4 regions of the Kitasatospora sp. NPDC114501 genome follow, and region 4 is predicted to be linked to each of the others. Evidence: riboswitches for the same ligand, from Rfam matches in the RefSeq annotation. Region 4 holds a riboswitch; each other region holds the start of a gene.
The links. Region 4 has a riboswitch for cyclic di-AMP ahead of ACZ7RU_RS23080 (glycoside hydrolase family 16 protein). Riboswitches for the same ligand answer to the same signal wherever they lie in the genome.

Region 1 (4,677 bases), on a different contig from region 4:
CGACCTGCTGGCGCGCGTGGTCGGCCTTCGCCCGCTGGGCGGAGATCTCGGCGCGCTGGGAGATGAACTGCCGCGTCGGGTAGGCGAGGATCGCCACCAGCGAGCAGAGCACCAGGACGAGGACGGTCGCCCGGCTCGTGAACCGGGGCCGGGCCGAAAAGCCCGGGATCCTCCAGCCAGCCATCTCCCGTATCCCCTCCTGGTCGCGACGGTGCCCCGCCGTCCACCCTACGGGGTGAACGGCGGGGCACCGGTCAGGCGTGCGCTACCGGGAGCGCCCGGCCCTCGTGCGGGCCGTGCGCGTCAGCCCTCGTGCTTGAAGCGCGGGAAGGCGCCGCGGCCGGCGTACTCGGCGGCGTCGTCGAGGATCTCCTCGATGCGCAGCAGCTGGTTGTACTTGGCGACGCGCTCGGAGCGGGCCGGGGCACCGGTCTTGATCTGGCCGCAGTTGGTGGCGACGGCCAGGTCGGCGATGGTGACGTCCTCGGTCTCGCCGGAGCGGTGCGACATCATGCAGCGGTAGCCGTTGCGCTGGGCCAGCTCGACGGCGTCCAGGGTCTCGGTCAGCGAGCCGATCTGGTTCACCTTCACCAGCAGCGCGTTGGCGGTGCCGGTCTCGATGCCGCGGGCCAGGCGGGCCGGGTTGGTGACGAACAGGTCGTCGCCGACCAGCTGGACCTTGTCGCCCAGCTTGTCGGTCATGGCCTTCCAGCCGTCCCAGTCCGACTCGTCCAGCGGGTCCTCGATGGAGACCAGCGGGTACGCGGCGACCAGCTCGGCGTAGTACTCGATGAGCTCGGCGGACGTGAGGTCCTTGCCCTCGAACTGGTAGGCGCCGTTCTCGTAGAACTCGGAGGAGGCGACGTCCAGGGCCAGCGCGACGTCACGGCCGGGCACGTAGCCGGCCTTCTGGATGGCCTCGACGATGAGGTCCAGGGCCTCGCGGTTGGAGTCCAGGTTCGGGGCGAAGCCGCCCTCGTCGCCCAGGCCGGTGGACAGGCCGCGCTCCTTCAGCACGCCCTTGAGCGTGTGGTAGACCTCGACGCCCCAGCGGACGGCCTCGGAGAAGGACTCCGCGCCGATCGGGGCGATCATGAACTCCTGGATGTCGACGTTGGAGTCCGCGTGCGACCCGCCGTTGAGGATGTTCATCATCGGGACCGGCAGGACGTGGGCGTTCGGGCCGCCCAGGTAGCGGAACAGCGGCAGGTCGCTGGCCTCGGAGGCGGCGTGCGCGACGGCCAGCGAGACGCCCAGGATGGCGTTGGCGCCGAGCGAGGACTTGTCCGGGGTGGCGTCCAGGTCCAGCATGGCCTGGTCGATCAGGCGCTGCTCGGTGGCGTCGTAGCCGACCAGCTCCGGGCCGATCTGCTCGATGACGGCCAGGACGGCCTTCTCGACGCCCTTGCCGAAGTAGCGGTTCTTGTCGCCGTCGCGCAGCTCCAGGGCCTCGAAGGCACCGGTGGAGGCACCCGACGGGACAGCGGCACGACCCGTGCTGCCGTCGTCGAGGCCGACCTCGACCTCGACCGTGGGGTTGCCGCGGGAGTCGAGGATCTCACGGGCTACGACGACATCGATGGACGGCACGAGGCATCTCCTTGCGGAAGCAGGGTCCGGTCTGACGGTGGTGCTGTCAGCAGGACGATTGCGGAGTCGTTACGACCAGAGCCTAACCGCCCGGGCTCCCGGGACCACCTCCGCCTCGGTCCCGTCTCAGCGTGTGGCCCCGCTACGCACCGGTAGTTCACCTGCTTGTCCCAGCTTGTCCCACCGGAGCGGGCGAATACGGACGAAGGGGGCCGGTAGGACCGGCCCCCTTCGGACGGCGGGGTGGAACGGTGTCGGCGTCGTGCGCCGACGGGCGTCGGCACCGGAGCCGACGGCTCAGCCGAGGTGCAGCACCTGGCCGGGCATGATCAGGTTCGGGTCGCCGCCGACGGTGGCGTGGTTCTGGTCGTACAGCGCGTGCCAGCCGCCGGACACGCCCTGGGCGGCGGCGATGGTCGACAGGGTGTCACCGGTGCGGACGGTGTAGTCGTGGCCGCCGGCCTGCGGGGCCGACTGCGCGGCCTGCGGGGCGTACTGCGGCTGGGCGGCGGCCTGGCCGGCGTACTGCTGGTAGACGCTCTGGTGGCTGGTCCAGTACCAGGCGCCGTTGTTCTGGTACCAGTACACCTTGGCGTCGGCGTCCCAGCCGGCCTGGCCGGAGAAGCCCGGGGTCTGCGGCTGTGCCTGCTGCTGCGGGGCGGCCTGCTGGACCGGCTGCGCGGCGGGCTTCTGCACCGGCTTCTGGGCGACCGGCTTCTGCACGACCGGCTTCTCGGCCGGCTTGGCGGCGGGCTTCGGGGCCTGCTGCTTGGGGGCGGACTGCGGCTTGGCGTCCGAGGAGGTGTCGACCACGGCCGGGGCGCCGCCCTTGGTCAGGCCGGCCTTCTGGGAGCAGACCGGCCAGGCGCCCGGACCCTGCGAGGCCAGGACCTTCTCGGCGACCGCGATCTGCTGGGCCTTGCCGGCCTGGTTGGCCTGCGCCGCGTAGGCGGTGCCGCCGTACGCCTTCCAGGTGCTGGAGGTGAACTGGAGGCCGCCGTAGAAGCCGTTGCCGGTGTTGATGCTCCAGTTGCCGCCGCTCTCGCACTGGGCGACGGAGTCCCAGGTGGAGGCCGGGGCGGCGGAGGCGCCGGTGGCGGTGAGGAGCGGCATCGCGAGTCCGACGCCGGCCACACCGGCGACGGCGATGGCCTTCTCGGTCTGGGTGCGACGACGGTGACGGCCGGTTCCGACGAACAGCATGAAGAGGTCCCTCTCCGCACGCCTGCGAGGTGAGCTGTCGGGTTCGGACCGGGAGGTGGCCCGGCCGCCGTAAGCGGAAACGATTCCGCTCGGGCGGCTTCACCCCAAGCCGTGGGAGACGGCAACAAACCTGGGTCCCCCGCCCCTGCCCAGGGTCTGGTCGGTTTCCCGTGGCGCGGCGGGCAGGATTCGGCGTTCCGCGCACGAGGTCCGCAGCTGCGAACTCCAGGGAGAGTAGACAGAACATCAGACCAATCACAAGCTCATATCGTCGATATCACACGACAATTACGGCCCGTGTCCGATCGCCTACCAACAGCGGGGTTATGTCCGGATTGATGGTTGTTCACACCCCCGCCGGCAGGCGATCGGCGACGCCCCGTCAGCGTGGTCTCAGCGGCTCGCGGGCCCGGACGGGGCCTGCGGAGGCGTGTGCGGGGAGCGGCTCTCCGGACTGAATTCCACCGGCAGTTCGCGCAGCCCACGCATGATCAGACCACCGCGCCAGCGCAGGTTCTCCGGGCTTTCCGCGAGCCGCAGATCGGGCAGCCGGGAAAGCAGTGTGGCCAGCGCGGCACGCCCCTCCAGCCGGGCGAGCGGGGCGCCGATGCAGTAGTGGATGCCGTGCCCGAAGCCCAGGTGGGGATTGTCCGTCCGGGCCAGGTCCAGGGTGTTCTCGGCCGCGAACCGGGCCGGGTCGCGGTCCGCCGCGGCCAACACCACCAGCACCGGGTCGCCGACCGGGATGTCCACCCCGCCGATGGTCAGCGGGCGGGTCGCGAACCGCCAGGTCGCCAGCTCCACCGGCCCGTCGTAGCGCAGGAGTTCCTCGATCCCGGTCTCCAGCAGCGCGCTCTCCCCACGCGCCACCGACTCCTGCAGCAGCCGGCGCTGCTCCGGGTTGCGCAGCAGCGCGTACGTGCCGTTGCCGATCAGGTTCACGGTGGTCTCGAAGCCCGCGAACAGGAGGATGAAGGCCATCGCCGCGGCCTCCTTCTCGGTCAGGTGCTCGCCGTGGTCACTGGCCCGGATCAGGCCGGAGATCAGGTCGTCCCCGAGGTCCGCGCGCTTGCGGTGGATCAGCTCCAGCAGGTACGCCCGCATCCGCTTCACCGCCCGCCCCACGCCGCCGCGTTGGCCGCCGCCGTGCCGGATCATCATGCCGGCCCAGTCGCGGAAGTCGTCCTGGTCCTCGGACGGCACCCCGAGCATGTCGCAGATCGCGTAGATGGGGAGCGGGAAGGCGAACTCGTGGATGAGGTCCGCCGAACCGCGCTGTGCGAAGCCGTCGATCAGCCGGTCGGTGAGCTGCTGCACCCGCGGCTCGAACTCGGCCACCCGGCGCGGGGTGAACGCCTTCGACACCAGCCGGCGCAGCCGGGTGTGGTCCGGCGGGTCGATGTTCAGCAGGTGGGTCATCAGGTCCGCCTGCCGCTCCCCCGGGATGCCCACCCGGCCGGTGCGGTGCGCCTGCTCGCTGTGGTGCGCCGGGTTCTTCGACAGCCGGCCGTCCGCGAGCGCCTGCCGGGCGTCCGCGTACCGGGTCACCAGCCAGGCCTCGACGCCGCTCGGCAGGGTGGTGCGGTGCACCGGGGCGTGCTCGCGCAGCCAGGCGTAGGCGGGGTACGGGTCGGCGGCGAACTCCCAGGTGAACAGCTGCGGGGCGGGGGCGTCGGACGGCGCGGCGGCGGGCCGGGCGGGGTGGGGCTGAGCTGGCATGGACCGACCGTATCCGGTGCGACGGGACCGCCCTCCCCCGACGGACCGCGGCCGGCGCGCCAACGGCCGGTGGCCGCTCCGTTGCCGCCCCGTGGCCGGTTCCTGGACGGTCCGTGGCCGGTCCGTGGACAGCTCTTGGCCGACTCTTGGCCGCGGGGCGGGCGT
Region 2 (4,677 bases), on a different contig from region 4:
CCGGCGCGGACTGGCCGAGGACGATCCGGCGCTGCTGGACCAGCTGCTGGCGATCCCCCAGGTGCACCTGGTGGTGGACGGTTACAACGTGACGAAGACCGGCTATCCGGCACTGCCGCTGGAGCAGCAGCGGATCCGGCTGCTGGGCGGGTTGGCGATGCTGGCCCAGCGCACCCAGGCGGAGGTCACCTGTGTGTTCGACGGGCAGGACCTGGACGTCCCGGTGATCATGGCGCCGCCGCGCGGGGTCCGGGTGCGGTTCAGCCGGACCGGGGAGACGGCCGACGAGCTGATCCGCCGTCTGGTGCGGGCCGAGCCGCAGGGCCGCCCGGTGGTGGTGGTGTCCACCGACCGGGAGGTCGCGGAGGGCGTGCGGAAGGCGGGCGCGCGCCCGGTGGCGTCGGTGCTGCTGCTGAACCGGCTGGCCCGGCCCTGACCTGGGTCGGCTAGCATGACGGCTGGTCAGCGGTTCGTCCGGAGCGGTGTGCGGGTCCCGTGAAGTCAGCGTGGGGACCGGGGTTCACGCCTTCGGGGGAGTAGCAAAACGGTTAGATCTTCACTAGGGTCTGGCGTCAAACCTATTTTCCGGAATCTCATCCCATCAGGTGAGCCCGTAGAAAGAAGGAGCCGGTCCCTTGGCCTCCCACCGCCGTCCCAAGCAGCCGAGCCGCGCACGGATCTCCGTGCTCACCGCCGCCGCTGCGACCGCGGTCGCACTCTCCGCCCAGGTGGCCGCGCACGCCGCGCCGCAGCCGGACAAGACGGACGTCAAGGCGCAGATCGACCAGCTCCAGGAGGAGCAGGAGCAGGCGGCGGAGAAGTACAACGGCGCCAAGGAGCGGGCGGACCAGCTGCGCAAGCAGGCCGACCAGCTGCAGGACCAGGTGGCCCGCGGCCAGGAGCAGATGACCCAGCTCCAGGGCGGCCTCGCCGAGGTGGCGGGCGAGCAGTACCGCGCCGGCGGCATCGACCCGTCCGTCCAGCTGATGCTCTCCTCCGACCCGTCCGGCTACCTGGAGAAGGCCTCGACCGTCCAGCAGGCCAGCACCAGCCAGGCCGAGGCGCTCAAGGGGCTGCTGGACCAGCAGCGCCGGCTGGACCAGCAGAAGGCCGAGGCGGCCGCCGTGCTCGCCTCGCTGGACAGCACCACCAAGGACCTGAACCAGGCCAAGGCGGACGTCAACACCAAGCTGAAGGCCGCCCAGGACCTGCTGAACTCGCTGAGCGCCGCCGACCGCGCCGCGCTGCGGGCCCAGCAGGCGCAGGACGACCGCGCCTCGCGCGGCAGCGCGCGGGTGGACCTCGGCAGCCTGCCGCCGGCCAGCGGCTACGCGGGGGCGGCGGTGGCCAAGGCGATGAGCAAGCAGGGCTCGCCGTACGTGTGGGGCGCCACCGGATCGACCACCTTCGACTGCTCGGGCCTGATGGTCTGGGCGTACGGGCAGGCCGGCGTCTCGCTGCCGCGCACCTCGCAGGAGCAGGGCCACTACGGCACCCGGGTGCCGTCGCTGGACCAGGCCCAGCCGGGCGACCTGGTGATCTACGGCCCGAGCATGTACCACGTCGGGATGTACATCGGGAACGGCATGGTGGTCCACGCGCCGCACACCGGTGACGTGGTGAAGGTGATGAAGGCCGACGCGATGCCGATCAACACCATCCGCCGGGTCTGACGGTCCGACACGCCCGGGACGCCTGTTCGGGTCCTGTGAAAAGCGCCACCTCCGTTGCGGGGGTGGCGTTCGGCTTTCCGCCCTTTTGCGACCGCATGCTGAGAACCGATCAGCCTTGTGTGCACCATTGGTCACCATCGGTCATCTTCACAAAGGAACTTGGGTAATCTTCCGTCTTTTTTCTGACAAGGATTTGAACGGATCACGGTTCAGTTACTAGGGTCATGCTCCGAACCACCGCACTGTCGATCGCCCAGCCAGGGTGGCGGCGGTGGTTACCGCCGAGTTCGCAAGGCAGCGGGGCAGGTCGAAGCGACTGCCCGACAGGGGAGCCCAGTGACTGGGGGCGCTGCGGAGCGGAGCCGGGGAACCACGTTCCTCCGGGGTGAATCGGCGCCAGGTCGGCCGAACGGCCGTGAGGCGTCGTAGGGCATGCTTCCGGCCCGAACCCGTCAGCTCACCCGGTAGGCGGACGTAGGAAGAAGGAGTCCGCCTTCGTGGCGTCCCATCGTCGTCCCAAGCCCGCCGGCCGCGCCCGGGTCTCGATCCTGACCGGCGTCGCCGCCGCAGCGGTCGCCCTCTCCGCGCAGTCCGGCGCCCACGCCGACCCGCAGCCGACCAAGGAACAGGTCAAGGAGCAGGTCGACCAGCTCAACGAGCAGGCCGAGGTCGCGACCGAGAACTACAACGCCGCCCAGGCCAAGCAGCAGGAGCTGGAGAAGCAGGTCTCCGGCCTCCAGGACCAGGTGGCCCGTCAGCAGGCCCAGGTCACCGAGCTCCAGGGCGGTCTGGCCGAGATCGCCGGCGAGCAGTACCGCAACGGGGGGATATCCCCGACCGTCCAGCTGATGTTCTCCTCCAGCCCGGACAGCTTCCTCAGCCAGGCCGACGCGCTGAACCAGGCCGGTGCCACCCAGAAGGGTCAGCTGAAGGAGCTCCAGGAGCAGCAGCGCAAGCTCGACCAGGACCGCAACGAGGCCCAGGGCAAGCTCGCCGAGCTGGAGTCGACGACCCAGCAGCTGAAGACCTCCAAGGAGGAGGTCCAGGGCAAGCTGAAGGCCGCCCAGGACCTGCTCAACACCCTGACCGAGCAGGAGCGCCAGGCACTGCGCCAGGCCGAGGAGAAGGCCGCGGCCGAAGCCAAGGCCAAGGCCGACGCGGCCGCCCAGGCGCAGGCGCAGGCCGACCGCGCCTCGCGCGACAACACCCGCGGCAACCTCTCCGCTCCGTCGTCCACCGCCCCGACCACCACCGCTCCGGTGAAGGTGGCCCCGGGCAGCTCGCGCGGTGCCGCGGCCCTCGCGGCCGCCGCGTCCAAGGTCGGCAGCCCGTACGTCTGGGGTGCCACCGGCCCGAGTTCCTTCGACTGCTCCGGCCTGATGGTCTGGGCGTTCAACCAGGCGGACGTGTCGCTGCCGCGCACCTCGCAGGCGCAGGCCTCGGCCGGCGCCCGGATCGGCACGGACCTCTCCCAGGCCCAGCCCGGCGACCTGCTGATCTTCTACACCGACGCCCATCACGTCGGCATCTACGCCGGCAACGGCCAGGTGCTGCACGCTCCCAAGCCGGGTGCGTCGGTGCGCTACGAGGCGGTCACCAACATGCCGCTGACCGGCATCGTGCGGGTCTGATCCCCGCTCTGCCGCTTCCAGGCCCGGTCTTCCCCAGGGAAGGCCGGGCCTGCGGCTTTTCCGGCGGGTCGACCTGATGTCCGATTAGGGGTCGAATATTCGGGTTGGGAGGGGTTTGGACTCGCTTGCCCGGACTCGCTAACGTCTGCCACCGGACTCCCGCTCGACGGCCGCCCGTCCCGGTGCGGCGGTGGGAGCCCGCGCCGCAGGATTGGAGTCGCTGCCGCCATGCCCGTGCACCGTCGTTCCCAACTGCTCGCCCGGGCGCTGGTGCTGACCACGGCCGCCGCCACCGCGCTGGGCGTCGCCGCCGGGGGTCGCGCCCAGGCCGCCCCCGGCAGCCCGGACCCGGCCGACCGTCAGGACGTCAAGACCCAGGTGGAGCAGCTGTACGACGAGGCCGAGCAGGCGTCCGAGAGGTTCAACGCGGCGCAGGAGGCCCAGCGGCGGCTCCAGGGCGAGACCACGGTCATCCAGGGCGAGATCGCCCTCGCCCAGGACCGGCTCAACGAACTGCGCGGCGACCTGGCGACGGTGGCCGGGGCCGAGTACCGCGGCGGCGGGATGACCCAGACGGCTCAGCTGATCCTCTCGCCCGACCCGGAGGACTACCTGGCCCGCGCCCGCACCCAGGGCCAGGCCGCCGCACGCCAGCAGGAGGCCCTGCACGAGCTGGTCACCCGGCAGCGCCGGCTCGACCAGCGCCGCACCGAGGCGGCCGACAAGCTCGCCGAGCTGGACCGGACCCGCCGCTCGCTCGCCGAGAGCAAGCTGGAGATCCAGCAGCGGCTGGCCAAGGCGCAGAAGCTGCTGAACGGCCTGGGCGCCGCCGAGCGGGCCCGGCTGACGGCCCAGGACGCCCGGGACGCCGAGCAGCGCGCCACCCGGGGCACCGACCGGCTGGACCTCGGCACCGCCCCGCCCGCCTCCGAGCGCGGGGCCGCCGCGCTGGCCGCCGCGGTGCGGATGATCGGCTCCCCGTACGTCTACGGGGCCACCGGGCCGCACGCGTTCGACTGCTCCGGTCTGATGTACTACAGCTGGCGGCAGGCCGGAGTGACCCTGCCGCGCACCTCGCAGGCCCAGGCGTACGCCGGGCAGCGGATCAGCCTGTCCGAAGCGCGACCGGGAGACCTGGTGATCTTCTACCGGGACATGCACCACGTCGGCATGTACGCCGGCGGCGGCGTGATCGTGCACGCCCCCCGCCCGGGCGCCAAGGTCCGCTACGAGAGCGTCACCGCCATGCCCGTCTCCGGGGTGGTCCGGCTCTGAGCGCCCCGCCGTCCGGCCCCGCCGGCCCCACGGAGATACCCCGCCCCGGCTCCCGCCCCCGCCGGGCGCTGTCCCGGCGGGGCGCGCTGCTGCTCGCG
Region 3 (4,677 bases), on a different contig from region 4:
GCACTGGTGGAAGGCCATCGCGCAGGCGAACGAGCCGGTGACGACCAGCCATTGGAACACCTTCACCGCCCAGGCGCCCAGGTGCACGCCGAGCGGGTCGAAGAACAGGCTGTTGCCGTCCTTGCCCGGCACCCCGCCGCTCGCCACCGCGACCGCCTGCTCGACCCCGTTGCCGGACACGATCATCCAGGACACGAAGACGTAGAGCAGTCCGACCCCGATCACCGACACCAGCGTCGCCCGCGGCACCACCCGCTTCGGATCCCGGGACTCCTCGCCGTACATCGCGGTGGACTCGAACCCCACCCAGGACCAGAACGCGAAGAACAGGCCGAGCCCGGCCGCCGCCGCACCCGAACTCCCCACCCCCTTCAGCGCGTTCAGCGGGTTCACGGCGTCGAGCACGATCCCGTCCGGCCCGCCGCCGGAGAACAGCACCGCGAACGAGACCGCCCCCAGCACCCCGATCTCCAGCACCAGCGCGACCCCGAGCACCCTGGCCGTCAGGTGCAGGTCGAACCAGGCCATCACCCCGATCGCCGCCACCCCGAACAGCGCGTACCAGCCCCAGCCCAGCTCCACCCCCAGCTGCGAACGGACCAGCCCGCGCAGCGAGTACGCGAAGAAGCCGAGGGCCGAGGCCTCGGTGACGACGTACGCGAGCACCGCGAGCAGGCCCGAGGCCATCCCGACCACCCGGCCCAGCCCGTGCGAGACGTAGCCGTAGAACGCGCCGACCGCGGTGATGTGGCGGGCCATCGCCACGTACCCGACCGAGAACACCGTCAGCACCACGGTCGCCACGATGTACGCGGCGGGCGCGCCGACACCGTTGCCCTGCCCGACGATGATCGGCAGGTTGCCGGTCATCGCGGTGATCGGGGCGGCGGTGGCGAGTGCCATGAACACCACACCGACCAGGCCGACCGAGTCCGCCTTCAACCGGTCGACCCCGCCCGACCCGGGCCGGTCCCTCCCGACCGTCTCCTCCGTCACGTCCCCGCTCCGGACCGCCATCCGGCCTCCTCGCCTCCCGGACCCGCCCGACCGACCGGACCGGCCGGGCGATGACCGTCCGCCAGCATGGCGCGCCGAAGGCACCCGCGGCGCCGACGACCACCCGGCGGAGCAGCGGAGTTGACGCCGTGTTCGACCGCTCGAACGGCATGGCGGGGCCGAACGGCGCGGAAACGGACCCAGCCCCGGAACGGACCCGGCCCCGGAAACGACAGCGGCCGGCCCGGCCGCACGAGGAGGTCCCCGTGCGGCCGGGCCGGCCTGGGCGTGTCCCGCGCCCATGTCCACTGTGCGGCGATCACCCGGTCGAGCGGTCACCCGACATGACCATCCCGGAGGATCGATTCGCCCCGCAGCAGCGGTGGTTCCTGAAACCCTGGAAGCTCAGCGGCTCCGGGTCAGAGCGCGACGCCGTGCGCGCGCAGGTAGGCGACCGGGTCGATGTCCGAGCCGTACTCCGAGCCGTTGCGGATCTCGAAGTGCAGGTGCGGGCCGGTCACGTTGCCGGTGGCGCCGGAGAGGCCGATCTGCTGGCCGACGGTGACGGTCTGACCAATCTTCACACCGATCGAGGAGAGGTGCGCGTACTCGGCGTAGTGGCCGTCGGCGAGCTTGATCTCGACCTCGTTGCCGTAGGCACCGCCGTTGCCGGCCTTGACCACGACACCGTTGGCGACGGCGCGCAGCGGGGTGCCGGTCGCGGCGACGAAGTCCTGGCCGGTGTGGTGGCCGGAGGCCCACATCGAGCCGGCCACGCCGTAGGCGGTGCCCAGCTTCGGGTTGGCCAGCGGGGCGACGTAGCCGGAGGTGGCGGCGGCGACCGGAGTGGCGGTCACGGCCGCGGCCGGAGCGGCGACCTGCGCCTGGGTCTGGAGCTGCGCGGACGGCTTGGCGGCCTCGGTCTTCACCTGGACCTGGGCCTGCGGCTTGGCGGCCTGGGTCGCCGGAGCGGCCGGCTTGGCCGGAGCGGCGGGCTTCGCCGGGGCGGCGGGCTTCGCCGGAGCGGCGGGCTTCGCCGGAGCGGCGTCGGCGGACGGCGCGGCGGCGTGGCCCTTCAGCGCGAGCTGCTGGCCCGGGAAGATCAGGTTCGGGTTGGCGCCGACGACCGAGCGGTTCTGCTCGTACAGGGCGTGCCAGCCGCCGTCGACGTTCTTGGCGTCGGCGATCTTGGACAGGGTGTCGCCGCTGACGACGCGGTAGCTCTCCTGCGCGGCCTGGGCAGCGGCCGGAGCGGCCTGGGCTGCCGGGGCGGCGGCCGGGGCGGCCGGCTTGGCCTCGGTGGAGGCGGCGGCCGGGGCGGCCGGAGCGGTGTGCGCCTGGGCGCTCACCGCGGTGACGAGCGGGAGGACGAAGGACACGCCGGTGACGGCGGTGGCGATGCCGATGCGGGCGGCGCGGGGCAGGGCGATACGACGAGCCTGAGCAGGCATGGAATTTTTCCTCTCCGACGCCTGCGAGGTGAGCTGTCGGGTTCGGGCTGGAGTTGCCCGGCCGCATGCGCGGCTTCACCCCTAGCCGGTCCTGGACGCCCGCGCCCTGAGGCGCGAACTCCGGTCCGGCGACTTACCTGTGGGTCCCCCGCTCCTGCCGTACAGAGTTCGTTTCGAACCACCGGGCGGCGGCAGGACTCGGCGTTCCACCCGGCGGATCCGTCCGGACTGGCCGGGCGGTCGCTGAACTAAAACCCATCCGTTCGGGTGAAGCAATGTCGATCTCTTGAAACGGCAACGATCCCCCCTGGACCGGTGACCCTCCGCAGGCCGGGCCGCACGGTGCGTACACAATCCATTCACCCCCCGCCACTGATCCGCGACCCTGCGCCGAGATCGGCCACGCTGCGCACCCACCCGCTCACCCACCGCCCAACCCCAACACACCCACCGGTGACCCTTGTCACGTGCGCCTCAGCAGCGCAGGATTCGCCCGTGGCCACCTCCGAGGCCGGCACCCTGCGCCTGGGCACCGCGCAGGGTCGCTGGGTACTACTGGCGACGGTGCTCGGCTCCAGCATGGCGATGCTCGACGGCACCGTGGTGAACGTCGCCCTGCCCCGGATCGGCACCGACCTCGGCGCCTCCCTGGCGTCCCTTCAGTGGACGCTGAACGCCTATCTGCTCACCCTGGCGGGCCTGATCCTGCTCGGTGGCGCGCTCGGCGATCGGTACGGGCGGCGCAAGGTCTTCCTGATCGGCGTGGTCTGGTTCGCCATCGCCTCCGCGGCCTGCGCCGCCGCGCCGAACATCCACGTGCTGATCGCCGCCCGCGCCGTCCAGGGCATCGGCGGCGCGCTGCTCACCCCCGGCTCGCTCGCCATGCTCCAGGCGGTCTTCCACCCTGACGACCGCTCGGCGGCGGTCGGCCTCTGGTCCGGCCTCGGCGGGGTGTCGGCCGCGGTCGGCCCCTTCCTCGGCGGCTGGCTGGTGGACGGCCCCGGCTGGCGCTGGATCTTCCTGCTGAACCTGCCGCTCGCCGCCGCCGTGATCGCGGTCACCACCCGCTCGGTGCCGGAGAGCCGGGACGAGGGAGCCGCCGGGCGCTTCGACGTGCTCGGCGCCGTGCTCGCCGCCGTCGCCCTCGGCGCGATCACCTACGCGCTGACCGCGGCCGGCGAGGGCCTGTCCCCCGCGGTCTGGGTCAGCGGGGCGATCGGGCTGGCGCTCGGCGTGGCCTTCGTGGCCGTCGAGCGCCGCACCCCCGACCCGATGCTGCCGCTCGGGCTGTTCTCCTCCCGGCTGTTCACCGCGGTGAACCTGGTCACCCTGTGCGTGTACGCGGCGTTCAGCGGCGTCTTCTTCCTGCTGGTGGTGCAGCTCCAGATCGTGTCCGGGTTCTCGCCGCTGGTCTCGGGCTTCGCCCTGGTGCCGATCACCGTCCTGATGCTGGCGCTGTCCGCCCGGGCCGGCCGCCTCGGCAAGCGCATCGGCCCGCGCGTCCCGCTGACCGTCGGCCCGATGGTGTGCGCCGCCGGGGTGCTGCTGATGCTGCGCACCGGCCCGGACTCCTCGTACTGGGTGGACGTGCTGCCCGCCGTCACGGTGATGGGCTGCGGGATGACGCTGCTGGTCGCGCCGCTCACGGCGACCGTGCTGGCGGCCGTCGAGGTCCGGCACGCGGGCATCGCCAGCGGGGTCAACAACGCCGCCGCCCGCGCGGCCGGCCTGCTCGCGGTGGCCGCCCTGCCGGCGCTGGCCGGGCTGAGCGGCGACGCCTACCGGGTGCCCGCCTCGGTCGACTCCGCCTTCCACACCGCGATGCTGATCTGCGCGGGCCTGCTGGCCGCCGGCGGGCTGATCGCCTTCGCGACCGTACGGGGCAACGTGCTGGCCCCCGAGGAGCAGCCGGTGGCCGAGCCGAACTGCGACTGGCCGTGCGGCACCACCACCCCGCCGTTCGACCCGGGCCACGTCCCCACGACGCGCGAGAACCCCGCCACCGGTCCGGCGGCGGGGCCCTCGGCCCGGAACTGATCAGACGTCAGAGGATGTCGCCCGGCGCGTACTTGGCGGCCTCCGGGTGGGCGGCCGCGACGGCCTCCACCTGGCGGACCACCTCGGCGACCTGCGCACCGGCCGCGCCGGTGAAGGACAGCCGGTCGGCCAGCAGCGCGTCCAGCGCCGCCCGGTCCAGCGGGATCCGCTCGTCGGCGGCCAGCCTGTCCAG
Region 4 (4,677 bases):
GCGCCGTCCTCGGCCCCAACCCGCTGCCCGCGCACACCGAGTACACGGTCACCGACCCGCAGGAGCTGCTGCGCCAGCTCGCCGAGGCGCGCGAGCGCGGATACGTGGTCGACGACCAGGAGCAGGAGATCGGCGTCCGCTGCATCGCGCTCGCCGTCCCGGGCGCGCCGACGCCCACCGCGCTCTCGGTCTCCGGACCGGAGGCCCGCATCCGGGCCCTGGAGGAACAGGCCGGGGCCGCCTCGCTGGTACCGGTGATGCACCAGATCGCGACCCGGCTGGGGCAGGTCCTCGCCCCCTGACCGCCCGTCAACCCCCGCTGCGGGCCGATGCGGTCGGGGCTGCCCGTCGCGTCATCCGTTCGGGCGGACGACGGGCGGGTTGCCACCGGGCCCGGGCGGCGGCTCCGCCACCCTGGTGCCGACGCGGCCCGCAACGGCGCGGGCGGCCGGGATGCGAGGGCAGGGTGAGCGGGGATGGAGCAGCAACACCGGGGCGTGCGGGACGGCGTACGGGGCGGTGAGGTCCGGGGCGGCGACGCACCGGGTGGCGAGTGGCCGGGCGGTGGCGGGCAGGGCCGTGGCACGCGGCGCACCGCGAGAGGCCGGAGGTTCGGCGGGGCCGGACTGGTCGCGGCCGTGGCGGCGGGGTGCGCGGTGACGGTGCTGGCCACCGACCCGTCCTGGGCACTGCGACGGCCCGAGCCCCGGCCCGCGCTGGAGGTCGTGGCGGGCCCGGCCATGGCGACCACCCTGCCCGCGCCGTCGACGCCCGAGGCCTCCACCCTGCCCGCGCCGTCGACACCCGAGGCCTCCACCCTGCCGGCCCCGGTGAGGCCCGGGACAGGCACCGGGGCCGGGTCCGGGACGTCCGAGGCCTCCACGCTGCCCGCGCCGGCCGCCGCTCGGACGTCCGACTCCGACCTGGAGGTGATCCGGCTCGACCCGGACCCGGCCACGCCCGGCGGCACCACCACCGTCCACGCCTTCGTCGGCAACGGGGGCCCGGACACCACCGCGTCCCCGTTCACGGTCGTGGTCGCCCTGCCGGAGGGCGTCACCGCGGAGGGCCCGTACTTCCCGTCCGACTGCCAGGTCATGGGCCACGGCCGCATCGTGCGGTGCGTGTTCGGCCCGGGTCTGCCGGAGGCCCGCAGCGCGACCGCCCTCATCCCGGTCCGGCTCGACCCGGGGCTGCCGGCGGGCAGGTTGAGCGGCGGAGCGGTCACGGTGCGCAGCGCGGACGACCGGAACGAGGCCAACAACCGGCAGCCGTTCGACATCACGGTGGTCGAGACGACCGCCCGTTCCTGAGCCACCTGGTCCCGCCGGTAGGAGCGGCCCTACCGGCGGGACCCTCCCGTCCGCGGAACCCTCCTGTCGACGGGATCCTCATGCCGACGGGGGGCCGCCGGCCCGGCCGTCCTCCCGGCGCCAGTCCTGCCGGAGCGCCGGTCCTACCGGTAGACGCGGACGTAGTCGGCGGCGAAGGTGATCGGGGCGGTCCCCTGCGGCGCGGGGTGGTACTGCCCCGCGCACACCGAGAGGTTGAGGATCAGGTACGCCGACCAGGTGGCGCCGACGCCCTTGCCGTCCGAGAAGACCTTGACGCCGTTGACGTACCAGTCCACCGAGTTGGCGCCGTAGTAGGTGCCGATGGTCACCCACTGGTCCTTCGCGATCGCGCTCGCGTCGGTGTAGTACTTCCCGTTGCCCGGGTTGACGTGGTTGGTCAGCTCCAGCAGGTTCGGGTTGTCGGGGTGGTACTCGAAGGAGTCGATCTCCCCGTTGCCGTTCTTCCAGGTCCACAGGGCCGGCCAGGCGCCGCTTCCGGCGGGCAGCTTGACCCTGGTCTCGGCGTAGTCGCCGGTCTTGACCTGGAAGCCCTCGCCGGAGCCCTCGGTGGTCAGGAAGCCGGTGTTCCAGGACTGCTTGCCGTTCTCCAGCACCGGACCGCCGGACGTGGCGGTGAAGGTGGCGACACCGTTGGCGACGCTGACGTTGTTCCTGTTCAGCCAGTCGAGCTTGTTGTCGTCCGGGTTGTGGTTGCCGTACCGGTACGCGGTGCTCTTGTCGCCGACCCAGCGCTGACCCCAGCTGATCGCACCGTTGAACTCGTCCGACCAGGTCAGCGACTTGCCGGCGACCGGGGAGGCCGGTGCCGGGGCGCTCGGGCTCGGGGTGGTGCTCGGCGTCGGGGTCGACGTGGCCGTCGGGGTCGTGGTCGGCGTGGTGGTCGCCGTCGGAGCCGGGGCCGGGGTGGACGTCCCGGTGGCGGAGACCACCAGCTGCTGCGAGGGCAGGTTGTGCCAGCTGCCGCCGAGGTCCTGCCAGAAGCCGAACTCGGTGTACGTCCCGGCGGGCAGGGTGCGCGCACCGCTGGTGAAGTTGACCCCGCTCGGGCAGATCTGCACGTTGGAGGCGTTGCCGGGGAAGTCGAGGTTGGTGCCGCGCGCGTCACGCACACCCACCCCGACGGTCTTCGCGGTGAAGCAGGCCGAGGAGTGCAGGCCGAGCGAGGCGGTGGTGGCCTTGCCCGCGACCATGGTCGCGGGGGCGAGCCGGTCCTGGGTGACGGTCGGCGCGGTGGCGGCCTGGGCACCGCTGACGGACGGCAGGCCGAGCAGGCCGGCGCCGCTGATGGCGAGCGCCCCGGTGGCGGCGAGGGCGGCGTTGCGGCCCCGGTGGGACGGACGGGCGTGGCGCGGGCCGCGACGGCGGGCGGCCACGGGGGCGAGCACGGGCCGGTGCGTGGAGCTGGCAGGCTGGGGCATGGGGTGACCTCTGCGACGCCTGCGAGGTGAGCTGTCGGGTTCGGGCTGAGGTTGCCCGGCCGCCGGTGGGACGGCTTCACCCCTAGCCGCGGCCCGCACGCGGGAGGCGTACGGGCCGGGCGCTGACCTTGGTTCCCCCGCTCCCGTCCGCTGTGGTGCTCGGTGACCCGCCGGCGGGTGGACAGGACTCGGCGTCCCGGCGGCGGGGTCCGCGAGGGCGGACGACCGTTGCAGGCTAGGCAGGTCGTCCGTGAACGGACAACCCGGCCCGCCCCGTTGTCGCGCAGCTCACAGTGGTGTCGATCAACGACGCAGGGTGGCAGCCGAGTTGATCGGTTTCCGGGAGGGGGCCGGGCCGGGGTTCCGCTCCGGGCTCGCCCGGGCCCGGTCGGCCTGGTCGTGGGTGCCGTCCGCGCCGGTCCCACACCCGGGCGGCGGCCTCGTGGTGACCTGGCGGCGGCGTGGTGGCAGCGTGGTGGCGGACCGTACCGTGGCGAGTGCCTGACCGAGTGGGCCCGGTCGGATAAATTGGGAGTCTGACATCATCCGCCGTGCACAAGAGCGGCGAGCCCGACCGGATGCTCGCCACGACCCGACAGACACGACCTGACAGAGACGAGGACCCGCCCCACCATGACCGCGCCCCTGCCCGCCTTCGCCGGCCGCACCTACCTCTTCCAGGCCGACAACGGCGCGGCCTTCCGCAACACCTACTCGGCCGACGGCACTCGGCTGCGCTGGGAGGGCCTCGGCGAGTCCGCGGGCCAGTGGGAGGACGTGCGGCTGCACGTCGCCGAGGTCGCACCGGAGATCTACTTCGTCAGCTGGACGGAGCAGAGCGGGATCACCGTCAGCCATGTGATGGACCTCGGCAAGCTGACGGTGCGGGCCTTCTGGACCTTCGAGGGCGAGGGCGGCCGGGTCGGCGAGCTGCACACCGGGACGCTGGAGCGAGTGGCCTGAGCGGCGGGACGATCGAACCCCCGGAGCCACCGCTCCGGGGGTTCGGTCGTTGAGGTCCGCTCGATCGGGCTCGCGCTCGTTCGGGTTTCAGACGGTCTGGTTCGGCACCTTGAGGTGCTGGGACAGCCACTCCAGCGAGGACGGCAGCAGGGCGCTCCAGGTCTCGAAGTTGTGGCCGCCGTTCTCCAGCATGCTGTACGAGACCTTCATCGGGCTCCGCACCGCGTCGACGAAGGCCTCGGTCTCCTGCCGGTAGCCGCCGTCGCCCCTCTTGGTGCCGGCCAGCAGCACGGACACCTTCGGCTGCGGCAGGTTCTTCAGCCGCCACATCAGGTTGGCCTCGTCGCGGCGCTGCTTGCTGCCGCCGAAGAGGTCGCCCGTGGTCGGGTCGTCGGCGGCGTCGTAGTAGGCGGAGAGGGCGACGGCCGTCGGGAAGACGTCCGGGTGGCGCATGGCCAGCTTGAGCGCGCAGTAGCCGCCGGTCGAGTTGCCCATGAAGGCCCAGGCCTGCGGGTCGGTGGAGACCCGGTAGCTGGCCTGGATCGCCGAGGGCACGTCCTTGGTGAAGTAGGTGTCGGACTGCGGGCCGTTCGGGACGTCCTCGCACTCGGTGTCCTGCGGCAGCGCGGGCGAGGGGCGCACCAGGACCATGACGGTCGGCTGCATCCGGCCTTCCTGCAGCAGCTTGAGCGCGGCGCCCGGGTAGTTGAAGCGGGTGATCAGGTTCTCCGCGATTCCTGGGAATCCGGTGCTGACGATCACGGCCGGGAACTGCTTCTGGGCGTACTCCGGCTGGAAGTACTGCGGGGGCAGGTAGACGTAGCCCTCGGTGGACAGCCGGCTGACCGCGCCGTCGATCCGGACCTTGCGGATCTCACCGGACTGGCTCGGCTCGCGGCCCATCGCCCCGCCGCCCTTGACCGAGGCCTGGCCCATCGTCT

Region 1: linked by a shared signal. The riboswitch ahead of ACZ7RU_RS03890 (LysM peptidoglycan-binding domain-containing protein) and the one ahead of ACZ7RU_RS23080 (glycoside hydrolase family 16 protein) in region 4 are both predicted to bind cyclic di-AMP.
Region 2: linked by a shared signal. The riboswitch ahead of ACZ7RU_RS02710 (C40 family peptidase) and the one ahead of ACZ7RU_RS23080 (glycoside hydrolase family 16 protein) in region 4 are both predicted to bind cyclic di-AMP.
Region 3: linked by a shared signal. The riboswitch ahead of ACZ7RU_RS29550 (M23 family metallopeptidase) and the one ahead of ACZ7RU_RS23080 (glycoside hydrolase family 16 protein) in region 4 are both predicted to bind cyclic di-AMP.

The regions. Positions count from the first base shown of each region.
Region 1 is NZ_JBVKDS010000002.1:70,403-75,079, reverse strand. Features, by position in the region: gene ACZ7RU_RS03900 (FtsB family cell division protein) at 1-184, opposite strand, end outside; gene eno (phosphopyruvate hydratase) at 304-1,590, opposite strand; gene ACZ7RU_RS03890 (LysM peptidoglycan-binding domain-containing protein) at 1,888-2,793, opposite strand; cyclic di-AMP (ydaO/yuaA leader) riboswitch at 2,799-2,965, opposite strand; gene ACZ7RU_RS03885 (cytochrome P450 family protein) at 3,187-4,512, opposite strand.
Region 2 is NZ_JBVKDS010000001.1:576,176-580,852, forward strand. Features, by position in the region: gene ACZ7RU_RS02700 (NYN domain-containing protein) at 1-436, shown strand, start outside; gene ACZ7RU_RS02705 (C40 family peptidase) at 636-1,673, shown strand; cyclic di-AMP (ydaO/yuaA leader) riboswitch at 2,011-2,160, shown strand; gene ACZ7RU_RS02710 (C40 family peptidase) at 2,171-3,304, shown strand; gene ACZ7RU_RS02715 (C40 family peptidase) at 3,533-4,579, shown strand.
Region 3 is NZ_JBVKDS010000017.1:198,257-202,933, forward strand. Features, by position in the region: gene ACZ7RU_RS29545 (APC family permease) at 1-1,017, opposite strand, end outside; gene ACZ7RU_RS29550 (M23 family metallopeptidase) at 1,416-2,447, opposite strand; cyclic di-AMP (ydaO/yuaA leader) riboswitch at 2,451-2,588, opposite strand; gene ACZ7RU_RS29555 (MFS transporter) at 2,943-4,484, shown strand; gene purB (adenylosuccinate lyase) at 4,492-4,677, opposite strand, start outside.
Region 4 is NZ_JBVKDS010000012.1:134,960-139,636, reverse strand. Features, by position in the region: gene ACZ7RU_RS23090 (IclR family transcriptional regulator) at 1-302, shown strand, start outside; gene ACZ7RU_RS23085 (hypothetical protein) at 477-1,313, shown strand; gene ACZ7RU_RS23080 (glycoside hydrolase family 16 protein) at 1,457-2,773, opposite strand; cyclic di-AMP (ydaO/yuaA leader) riboswitch at 2,775-2,941, opposite strand; gene ACZ7RU_RS23075 (phenolic acid decarboxylase) at 3,407-3,736, shown strand; gene ACZ7RU_RS23070 (alpha/beta hydrolase) at 3,824-4,677, opposite strand, start outside.